DNA from 3 places in the Isoptericola sp. NPDC060257 genome. Region 1 is predicted to be linked to each of the others. Evidence: riboswitches for the same ligand, from Rfam matches in the RefSeq annotation. Region 1 holds a riboswitch; each other region holds the start of a gene.

The links. Region 1 has a riboswitch for thiamine pyrophosphate ahead of ACFWEK_RS11080 (thiamine ABC transporter substrate binding subunit). Riboswitches for the same ligand answer to the same signal wherever they lie in the genome.
Region 2: linked by a shared signal. The riboswitch ahead of ACFWEK_RS18090 (bifunctional hydroxymethylpyrimidine kinase/phosphomethylpyrimidine kinase) and the one ahead of ACFWEK_RS11080 (thiamine ABC transporter substrate binding subunit) in region 1 are both predicted to bind thiamine pyrophosphate.
Region 3: linked by a shared signal. The riboswitch ahead of thiO (glycine oxidase ThiO) and the one ahead of ACFWEK_RS11080 (thiamine ABC transporter substrate binding subunit) in region 1 are both predicted to bind thiamine pyrophosphate.

What each region holds. Positions count from the first base shown of each region.
Region 1 is NZ_JBHXAW010000112.1:6,891-10,152, reverse strand. It holds gene ACFWEK_RS11095 (sulfite exporter TauE/SafE family protein) at 1-360, shown strand, start outside; gene ACFWEK_RS11090 (PAS domain-containing protein) at 515-1,294, shown strand; gene ACFWEK_RS11085 (DUF4235 domain-containing protein) at 1,326-1,592, opposite strand; TPP riboswitch at 1,752-1,856, shown strand; gene ACFWEK_RS11080 (thiamine ABC transporter substrate binding subunit) at 1,928-3,001, shown strand; gene ACFWEK_RS11075 (ABC transporter permease) at 3,010-3,262, shown strand, end outside.
Region 2 is NZ_JBHXAW010000282.1:154-3,415, reverse strand. It holds gene ACFWEK_RS18090 (bifunctional hydroxymethylpyrimidine kinase/phosphomethylpyrimidine kinase) at 1-1,744, opposite strand, end outside; TPP riboswitch at 1,735-1,865, opposite strand; gene ACFWEK_RS18085 (hypothetical protein) at 2,000-2,656, shown strand; partial or broken gene ACFWEK_RS18080 (YcnI family protein) at 2,746-3,262, shown strand, end outside.
Region 3 is NZ_JBHXAW010000301.1:1,064-4,325, reverse strand. It holds gene ACFWEK_RS18620 (thiazole synthase) at 1-225, opposite strand, end outside; gene thiS (sulfur carrier protein ThiS) at 259-504, opposite strand; gene thiO (glycine oxidase ThiO) at 501-1,718, opposite strand; TPP riboswitch at 1,708-1,810, opposite strand; gene thiE (thiamine phosphate synthase) at 1,842-2,525, shown strand; gene guaA (glutamine-hydrolyzing GMP synthase) at 2,623-3,262, shown strand, end outside.

The sequences.
Region 1 (3,262 bases):
AGCCTCGGCTTCCTCTTCGGCCTCGGGACCGCGGGCATCAACCCGACCTGGGCCCTGGCGCTGCTCATCGGCGGCCTGATCGCCGCGCCGATCGCCGCATGGCTCGTCCGCCTGGTGCCGCCGCGCGTCCTCGGATCCGCCGTCGGCGGGATCATCGTGCTCACCAACGTCCGCACCCTGCTGAGCCTCGACGAGTTCCCCGTGAGCGACGGCGTGCGGGGTCTCGTCCTCGGGCTCATCGCGGTCGGCTGGGCCGCCGCCGTCACCTACTCGTTCCGCGAGCACCGCAAGGCGGTCGCGGCGGAGCGGGCCGAGGCGGCGGGCGAGCACCCCGAGGCCGCTGCGACGACGGTCGCCTGACGCCTGCCCCGGCACGGCCGGGGCCACCGACGACACCACCGCCACCGCACGTCACCCGCCGTGCGGTGGCGGTGTCGTGCCGTCCCGGTACCGTGGTGAGGCCAGGAGAACTGCGCGCCGGACCCAGCTGCACGGCACTGGGGGGTGAGCCTCGATGTCCAGCACGCCCAACGACACACCGCGCCGCGAGCTCGTCGCTCTCGCGGAGCTGCTGGGCGCCGGGAGCCAGCTGCTCGTCGGCCGGTACCGCGTCGACGTCGCCACGGGGGAGTGGTGGTGGTCGGACGAGGTCTTCCGGATCTTCGGTCGTGAGCCGGGCAAGATCGCGCCGGGACCGGAGGTGCTGCGCGCCCACCTGCACCCCGACGACCGCGAGCGGCTCTCCCGGACGGCGGTGGTCGCGCTCGGCACCGGGCGGCCGTTCTCGGGGGCGCACCGCGTCGTGGACGACCACGGGCGCACCCATACCGTCGTCGTGACCGGACAGGGGAGGCACGGGGCCGACGGCGCGTCGTCGCAGATCGTCGGCTACGTCATCGACGCGAGCCCGGTCGTGCGGGACGCGCTGGAGCGCGAGGCGCACCGGGCCGTGTCCCGAGCGTTCGTCGCGGCCGCGGCCGCCGAGCAGGCCAAGGGCGCCATCATGGCGGTGTGCGGCGTGGACGAGTCGGTCGCCACCGAGGTGCTCGCGGACGCCGGCGCGCAGGTCGGGATCTCCGCCCAGTCGGCGGGGGAGCAGGTGATGAAGGGGCTCGCGCGGCCCGTCGGGGACCGCGACGCCGCGCTCACGGCGGCGGAGGTGGTGCGGTCCGCCCCGCCGGCCCAGGACGCGGCGGACCGGCTCAGCCAGGCGCTCGCCACCGTGCGGCCGGTGGACCGGCCGCACGGTCACGACGCGCAGCTCGCCCGCCGGCGTCCGCGCGCGAGCCACTGACCCGCAGGGCGGGCTCGTCAGGAGCGCGGGATCAGCGGCCGGGCACGAACCGGGCCGCTGCGCGCACGGCGCCCTTGCGGGCGAGGCGCTTCGCGAGCACCGCGACTCCGCCCGAGACCGCCGCGAAGGTGACGGCCTGGATGATCGAGATCTCGTCGTCGTCCACGTTGGTGGGCGCCACGCTGCCCGTCGTCTTCTCCCAGACCACCCCGATCAGCTTCTGCGCGACCCATCCGGCGGCGATCGTCAGCACCACCGTGCCGACCTTCACGCCCAGCGGCTGCTCGGTGTCCGTCACGTGCTCTCCCTCGGTAGGTCCCGGCGCGGCCGCGGCATGACCGCGCGTCGTCTCGCGTGCGTCCGCGGCCGCCGGACGGCGTCACGGCACGTCAGGCACGTCACACCCCGAGGTCGAGGACTGCACCACGGTAGCGCGGCGTCGACGGGTAGGCTCGTGGTGATACGACAGGGGAGCGCCCACCGGCGCTGAGAGTGCGGACCGCCGCAGACCCTCGAACCTGATCCGGTTAGCACCGGTGGAGGAAGTCGGGAATCTCGTTCCCTGCGGACGGCCGCACCACGACGGTGCCGGGTGCCCGCAGGACCCCCTTCTCGCACCTTGAGGAGGACAGCATGAAGCTGACGACCACGGCCCGGACCACGGCGGCCGCCGCGGGCGTCGTCGCCCTGCTGCCGCTGCTGGCGGCGTGCGGCGGGGCGGCCCCGGACGACGCGAGCGGGGCGGCGTCGAGCACGGTCACGCTCGTGACCCACGACTCGTTCGCCGTCTCCGACGACGTCCTGGCCGCGTTCGAGAAGGAGTCCGGTCTCACCGTCGAGCAGGTGGCCCCGGGCGACGCGGGCACGCTGGTGAACCAGCTCGTGCTCACCAAGGACGCGCCGCTGGGCGACGTCGTGTTCGGCGTGGACAACACGTACGCGTCGCGGGCCGTCGACGCCGGGGTCTTCGAGGAGTACCAGCCGGCCGACCTCGCCCCGGGGGTCGCGGCCTACGCGCCCGACGACCTGGCGGGCACGCTGACGCCCGTCGACGTGGGCGACGTGTGCATGAACCTCGACGACGGCTGGTTCGCGAAGAACGGCGTCACGCCCCCGACGACGCTCGAGGACCTCGCGAAGCCGGACTACGCGGACCTCACCGTCGTGACCAACCCGGCGACGTCGTCCCCCGGCCTCGCGTTCCTGCTCGCGACGATCGGCGCCTTTGGCACGGACGGCTGGGAGGCCTACTGGGCCGACCTGCGCGACAACGGCCTCAAGGTGGCAGAGAGCTGGGAGGACGCGTACTACGTGGACTTCTCCGGCGCCGGGGAGGGCGGGCAGCGACCGATCGCGCTGTCGTACGCGACGTCGCCCGCGTTCACCGTGAGCGACGACGGGAAGACCTCCGCCACGAGCGCGATGCTCGACACCTGCTTCCGGCAGGTCGAGTACGCGGGGGTGCTGTCCGGCGCCGAGAACCCCGAGGGCGCCAAGAAGCTCGTGGACTTCCTGACGAGCGCCGAGTTCCAGGCCGACGTGCCCGGCCAGATGTACATGTACCCCGCCGACCCGGACGTGGAGCTGCCCGCCGACTGGCAGCAGTTCGCGCCCCTGGCCGACGAGCCGTTCGAGGTGGCGCCCGCGGACGTCGCCGCGCACCGCGACGAGTGGATCGAGCAGTGGACGGCGACGGTCGTCGGCTGACGCGCCCCGTGCCCCGCGCCTCCCGCAGCACCGCCCGCCCGGCAGTCCGGGCGGCGCGGTCGCGCGCCGAACGGCGGCGCGGAGACCGGTGGGGCGCGTGGCTCGGCTGGGGCGCCGCCGTCGCGCTCCCGCTGGGCTTCCTCGCGGTCTTCTTCGCGTGGCCGGTGGTGTCGCTCGTCCTGCAGGGGTTCTTCACCGAGACCGCGGCGGGCCGGGAGCTCGACCTGTCCGGCTTCGCCGAGGTGCTGTCCCAGGGGCGCA
Region 2 (3,262 bases), on a different contig from region 1:
CGACGCGATCGGCGGGGCGCCCGTCGACGTCCTCGGTCGTGCCTCCCCTGCCCGCTGTGCCTGCTGTGCCTGAGGTGCCCGTCGTGCCGGGGAGGCCCGTCTGGTCGAAGAACGCCAGCTCGTGCTCGCACGCCGCGCGGAACGCCGCCGCCATCCGGTCCCGGGTGGACGCGTCGGACGCCGCGGCGGCGCGGCGCAGGATCGCGACGGCCTCCCGCGTCGCGTCCGCGAACGCGTCGTCGGCGTAGGTGCCCAGCCACGCCGCGTACGGGTGGCCCGCGTGGTTGCGCGCGGCCAGCCGCTCCCCCACGTCCTGGTAGATCCAGTAGCAGGGCAGGACGGCGGCCACGAGGGTCGCGTAGTCGTCGCCGGCCGCGCGCAGGTGGTCGAGGTAGGCGGCCGTCGTGGCGCTGGCGGGCACGTCCTGCGGCTCCCCGCCCAGCCAGCGCGTGTGGAGGTCGAGCTCCGTCACCAGGGCGCCATGCGCGCCACCGGCCCAGAACGCCTGCTCGGCCCGCGTGGGCGCGAGCTCGCTCGCCCGGGCGAGGCAGCGCGCGTAGTCGCGCAGGTAGAGCGCGTCCTGCTCCAGGTAGGCGCGGAAGTGGTCGGCGTCGAGGGTCCCGTCGCCCAGCGACCGGACGAACGCCAGCTCGTCGATCGCGGCGCGCACGTCCGCGGCGTCGTCCCACCACCGGGCGACGACGTCCTCCGCGCCCGCCCCGGACGCACGGGCCGCACGGGACGGCGCCTGGGGTTCCGCGCCGCCCGCGCGCAGCCCCACCAGGTGGTCGACGGGACCGTTCCCGCCGCCGACGCGCAGGGCCTCCCCCGCCCGGATCGCCGCGGTCAGCCAGGCCTTCGTGCCGCGCAGCGCCTCGGCCCAGTCGCCCGCGCGCGCGTACCGGGCGGCCAGCCCGCTGGACAGCGAGCAGCCGGTGCCGTGGGTGGAGGTGCTGGTCAGTCGAGGGCCGGGGAGCTCCACGAGCACGCCCCGCGGACCGACGAGGGCGTCCGGGGCGCCCACGTCCCTCGCCTCTGACCGCGCGAGGAGGTGGCCGCCCTTCGCCACCACCAGGACCCCGTGCCGGGCGGCCAGCCGTCGCGCCTGCTCGAGGGCGGCAGGCCAGTCCGCGGCGGGGGGCTCCTGCGCGAGGACCGCGAGCTCGGGCAGGTTCGGCGTCACGACGTCCACCCGGCCGAGCAGGTCCCGCACGGCGTCCTCGGCCGCCGGGTCGAGCAGCCGGTCCCCGCTGGTCGCCACCATGACCGGGTCCAGGACGACGGCGGGGCGCGCGGTCGCGCCGGACGGCCCGGACGGCCCGGACGGGTGGGATGCGGCACGCGCCAGCCCGTCGAGCCACGCGGCCACCGCCCGGGCCACCGGGGCCGAGGCGAGCATCCCGATCTTCACGGCGTCGACGGCCACGTCGTCGGCGACGGCGTCGAGCTGCGCGGCCAGGAATGCGGCGGGCGGCACGTGCACGTCACGCACGCCGCGGGTGTTCTGCACGGTCAGGGCCGTGACGGCGGCCATCCCGTAGCCGCCCGCGGCCGCGATCGACTTGAGGTCCGCCTGGATGCCGGCGCCGCCGGACGGGTCGGACCCGGCCACCGCCAGGACCCGGGGCCTGCTGCCCGTCCGCGGCGCCGTCGTCGGCGACGAGACGGGAGCGGGGGCGGCGTGAGCAGGGGTGGTGGTGCCGGCGCGGCCGGCGGAGCTGTCTTCAGGTGCGCGCGCACTCATGTCGACATCCCTTCGCTAGTACGAGCTAGATCAGGTTCGACGGGTGTGTTCTCAGCGCCCGCCGGCCGGCCGTGACGAAGTCGCGGCGATGACCGGTCGGGACGCACCCCGTGTCGTGGCGCCCACCGTAGCCCAGGACGGCCCGGGCGGGTCCGGTGTCCCGCGCGGGTGCGTCGTGACCGGTTCCGCCGGCGCCCGAACGGCCGCCCGGGGCGGGGCTGCAGATCCCGGCCGACGCCGCGGTAGGGTGCGGGGGTGCCCGTGGTCGTCCGTCGTGTGCGCGAGCTCCTCGTCGCCGGCACGACGCTCAGCATCGCGGCCGCCGCCCATCTCCTGGCCGGCGGCGCGCTCCCCGCGGCACCCCTCGCCTGGCTCGTCGTCGCGGCGCGCACGGCGCCGCGCGCGGTGTGGACCGCGCGCCGCCGTCTGACCCTCCCTCGCCTCCTGCCGGCGATGGTCGCGCTGCAGTTCGTGCAGCACACGACGTTGTCCGTGCTCGGCGCGGCGGGCACGGGTGCTCCCTCGGCTCCGCTCGCGACCCCGGGCGCCACCCCGGACGGCCACGCGCTCCACGCCATGGGCCCGGGCTCCCTCGCGCCCGCGACGGGCGGCGGGCTGCTGCACCACGCGGGCGACGCCGGGACGACGACCTGGATGCTCGCCGCGCACGCCGCCGCGGTGCTGCTCACCGCCCTGCTGCTCGCGGCGGGCGACCGGGCGGCCCTCACCGTGGTGGGGCACCTGCGGCACGTCGCGCTCCTCGTGCAGGAGCCGCGGGCGCTTCCGGTGGTCCGCGAGCACGCCGTCGTCGTCGGGCGCACCTGGCGCCCCCACCCGCCCCGCGTCCGCCGGCGCACGCCCCCACGCGGGCCCCCGCTGCTGCTCCCGGGCGCCCTCGCGCGCGCCGCCTGACCCTGCCCTGGTCCGTCGTCGGACGGGGGCGGGTCCCTCGCCGTCCCACGACCGACTGACACACCTGACAGCCAGGAGCGGAAGAACCCATGTCCAGGACCACCCCTGTCCTCACCCCTGCCCTCCGCCCGCGTCGCCTCGCCGGCGCGGCCGCGCTCGCCCTCCCCGCCCTCGTGCTCGGCGCGACCGCCGCGTCGGCGCACGTGACCGTGACCCCCGAGGCGGCCGAGGCCGGGTCGTACGCCACCCTCACCTTCAAGGTCCCGAACGAGTCCGCCGAGGCCTCGACCACCGCGGTGCAGGTCGACCTGCCCACCGACACCCCCTTCACCAGCGTGTCCGTCGAGCCCGTGCCGGGCTGGACCGCGAAGGTCACCCAGGCGCCCCTGCCCGAGCCCGTCGAGGTGCACGGCACCACCGTCACCGAGGCGCCGGCGAGCATCGAGTGGACCGCCGACGACGCCGACGCCGGCATCGCGCCGGGCGAGTTCCTCCGGTTCACCGTGTCGGCCGGCGCCGTCCCGGACGGCGTGGAGGAGATCGTCCTCCCCGCCACCCAGACCTACTCCGACGGCGAGGTCGTCGCCTGGGACCAGGAGGCGTCCG
Region 3 (3,262 bases), on a different contig from region 1:
GTCCTCGGAGCCCGCGCCGCCCGGGCGCACCGCGACGCGGCGCATCGCCACGGTGGTGAGCCCGGTGCCCGACGCGACCAGCGCGTCCTCGAGCGTCATGAGGTTCGACGCGCCGCCCGTGCCCATGACGAGGCGCGAGCCGATCTCCGTGCCGGCGACCACGAGGGGGTCGACGAGAGGGTGCGCGAGCGGGCGGGACGTGGCCGCGGCGTGCGTGCTGGTCATGCTTCCTCCGTGCTTCCTGGTCAGGCTTCGTGGTCAGCCGCCCTGGACGGCGGTGACGATCTCGACCCGGTCGCCGGGCGCGATCCGGGTACCGGCCCACAGGCCGCGGGGGACGACGGCGTCGTTCACGGCGACGGCGATGCCCTGGACGGACCCGTCGGCGACGAACGCGGGCACGAGGGCCGCGACGACGGCCTCGACGCCGTCGCCGTGCGGCCCGTCGAGCGGGTAGGCCTCGCCGTTCACGACGGCGGTGCGGGTGGCGGGGGTGGCGGTCATCGGGCGGCTCCTTCGGGGAGAGGGTCGGCGGGCGCGAAGCGGCGCGGGTCCGCGGCGGACAGCGCCGGGTCGGGGGGAGGCGCTCCGGTCAGCTCGGCCACGACCGCGTCGGCGGTGAGCGGGGCGAGCAGCACCCCGTTGCGTCCGTGCCCGACGGCGGCGAGCAGGCCGGGGACGCCGGTGGCGCCGACGAGCGGCAGGTTGTCGGGGGTGGCCGGGCGGGCGCGCGGCGTGACGTCGACCAGCGCGGCCTCGTCGATGCCGGGCACGAGCGCGCGGGCGTCGCGCAGCAGCGCGAACACGCCGCCTGCCTCGGCGCGGCGGTCGTCGGGGCGCTCCTCGCTGGTGGCGCCGACGACGATCTCCCGGTGGCTCGGCCCGGAGCCGGGCCCCGCGCCGCTACCGGCACCCCGGGGCACGACGTACACCGGCCGTCCCTGCACGGTGCCCCGCACCACGTGCTCGAGCGCGAGGCCCGGGCCGGCGTCGAGGCGCAGCGTCACGCCCTTCACCGGCCGCACCGGGACGCGCATGTCGGGCAGTCCGTCGAGCAGCGACGCCGTCGCGCCCGCGCCGGTCGCGAGGACGACCGCGCCCGCGGCGTGGCGCGCGCCCGCGTCGTCGCGCACCGCGACGACGCGGCCCGCGCCGTCGCGCTCGAGCCGCGCCGCCGCGCGGTGGACGAGGGAGCCGGCGAGGGCCTGGACGAGCGCCGCGTGCGCCCTTCGCGGGTCCACGGCGAGGTCGCCCTCGACGACGGCCGCCCCGGCGAGCCGCGGCCCGAGGTACGGCTCGCGCCGCCGCGCGTCGGCCACCGAGACCTCGGCGGAGGCGAGACCCCACTCCCGGTGCAGCGCCAGGACCCGGCGCAGCAGGGCGAGGTCGTCGGCGTCGTACGCGACGGCGAGCGACCCGGCGCGCAGCAGGGGGACGTCGCGCCCGGTCGCCGCGGCCAGGCGGGCGGCGAAGTCGGGCCAGCGGGCCGCCGACGCGACGTTGAGGCGGGCGAGCTCCCGCTCGCCGAAGTCGGACTCGCTGACGGCCGCGAGCATCCCCGCCGCGGCGCGGGTGGCGCCCTCGCCGGGCGACGGGTCGAGCACGGTGACGGACAGCCCGCTCGCGGCGGCGCGCCAGGCGACGGCGAGGCCGACGATCCCGCCGCCCACGACGACGACATCGGACGGGGTGCCGGACGGACTGCTGGGCGTGGGCATGTGCGCTCCCTTCGCTGGCATGACCCAGATCAGGTTCGACGGTCGGCTCCTACGCCCTCTCAGCCCCGAGCGGGGCTCCCGTGCGCGGCCACTGTAACCCGGCCCGTGGTTACCCTGACCGGCGTGACCACGACCGCGCCCGACCACGGTGCCGCCCCGGAGACTGCTCCCGACGCGACCCGCGCCCGCCTCGCCGACGCCCGCCTGTACCTGTGCACCGACGCCCGCGAGGAGCGCGGCGACCTGGAGGACTTCCTGCACGCGGCGCTCGCGGGCGGCGTCGACGTCGTGCAGCTGCGGGACAAGACGCTCGACGTCGCGCGCGAGCTCGAGCTGCAGGAGGTGGTCGCCCGCGTCGCCGCGGAGCACGGCGCGCTCTGGGCGGTGAACGACCGGGCCGACGTCGCGCAGCTCACCGGGACGCCCGTGGTGCACATGGGGCAGCGCGACCTCCCGGTGCCCGCCGTGCGGTCGCTGCTCGGGCCGGCTCCGGTGCTGGGCCGGTCCACGCACTCCGCGGACCAGGCCGCCGCGGCGGAGGCCGACCCGGACGTCGACTACTTCTGCGTCGGCCCGCTGTGGGCCACGCCCACCAAGCCCGGCCGCACGGCCGTCGGACTCGACCTGCTGCGCGAGGTCGCCGCGACCCGCCCGACGACGCCGTGGTTCGCCATCGGCGGCGTCGACGCCGAGCGCCTCGACGCCGTGCTCGACGCCGGTGCGTCGCGCGTCGTCGTCGTGCGCGCGATCACGCAGGCGCCGGACGCCGAGCGGGCCGCGCGAGAGCTGCGGGAGCGGCTGGGCTGACGGTCCGGGCCGGACCGCCGCGCGAGGTGACCTACCCCACCGCGTGACCCGTGGGACAGGCCCGGGAGCGGTACCGTCCGGCGGCTACGATGGCTCGGTGACGTCTCCCGCCACCGACACCCCCACCACCGCCGACCTGGCGCCCACGCCGCGTCCGGTCCTCGTCGTCGACTTCGGCGCCCAGTACGCGCAGCTCATCGCGCGCCGCGTGCGCGAGGCCCGCGTCTACTCCGAGATCGTGCCGCACACGTTCACCACCGAGCAGATGCTCGCCAAGAACCCGGCGGCCATCATCCTGTCGGGCGGCCCGTCGTCGGTGTACGCCACCGGCGCGCCGTTCGTGGACCCGGCGCTGTTCGAGGCCGGCGTGCCGGTGCTCGGCATCTGCTACGGCTTCCAGGCGATGGCGCAGGCGCTGGGCGGCACCGTCGCGCAGACGGGGCAGCGGGAGTACGGCGGCACCGAGGTCGAGGTGTGCGAGTCCGGCGTGCTGCTGGCGGGCACCCCCGACCACCAGACCACCTGGATGAGCCACGGCGACTCCGTGCACGCCGCGCCCGAGGGCTTCGCGGTGCTCGCGACGTCGTCCGGCTCGCCCGTCGCCGCGTTCGAGGACACCGGCCGCCGGCTGTACGGCGTGCAGTGGCACCCCGAGGTCAAGCACTCCGCGCACGGCCAGGCCGTGCTGGAGAAGTTCCTCTACGAGGGCGCGGGGCTCGCCCCCGACTGGACCGCGG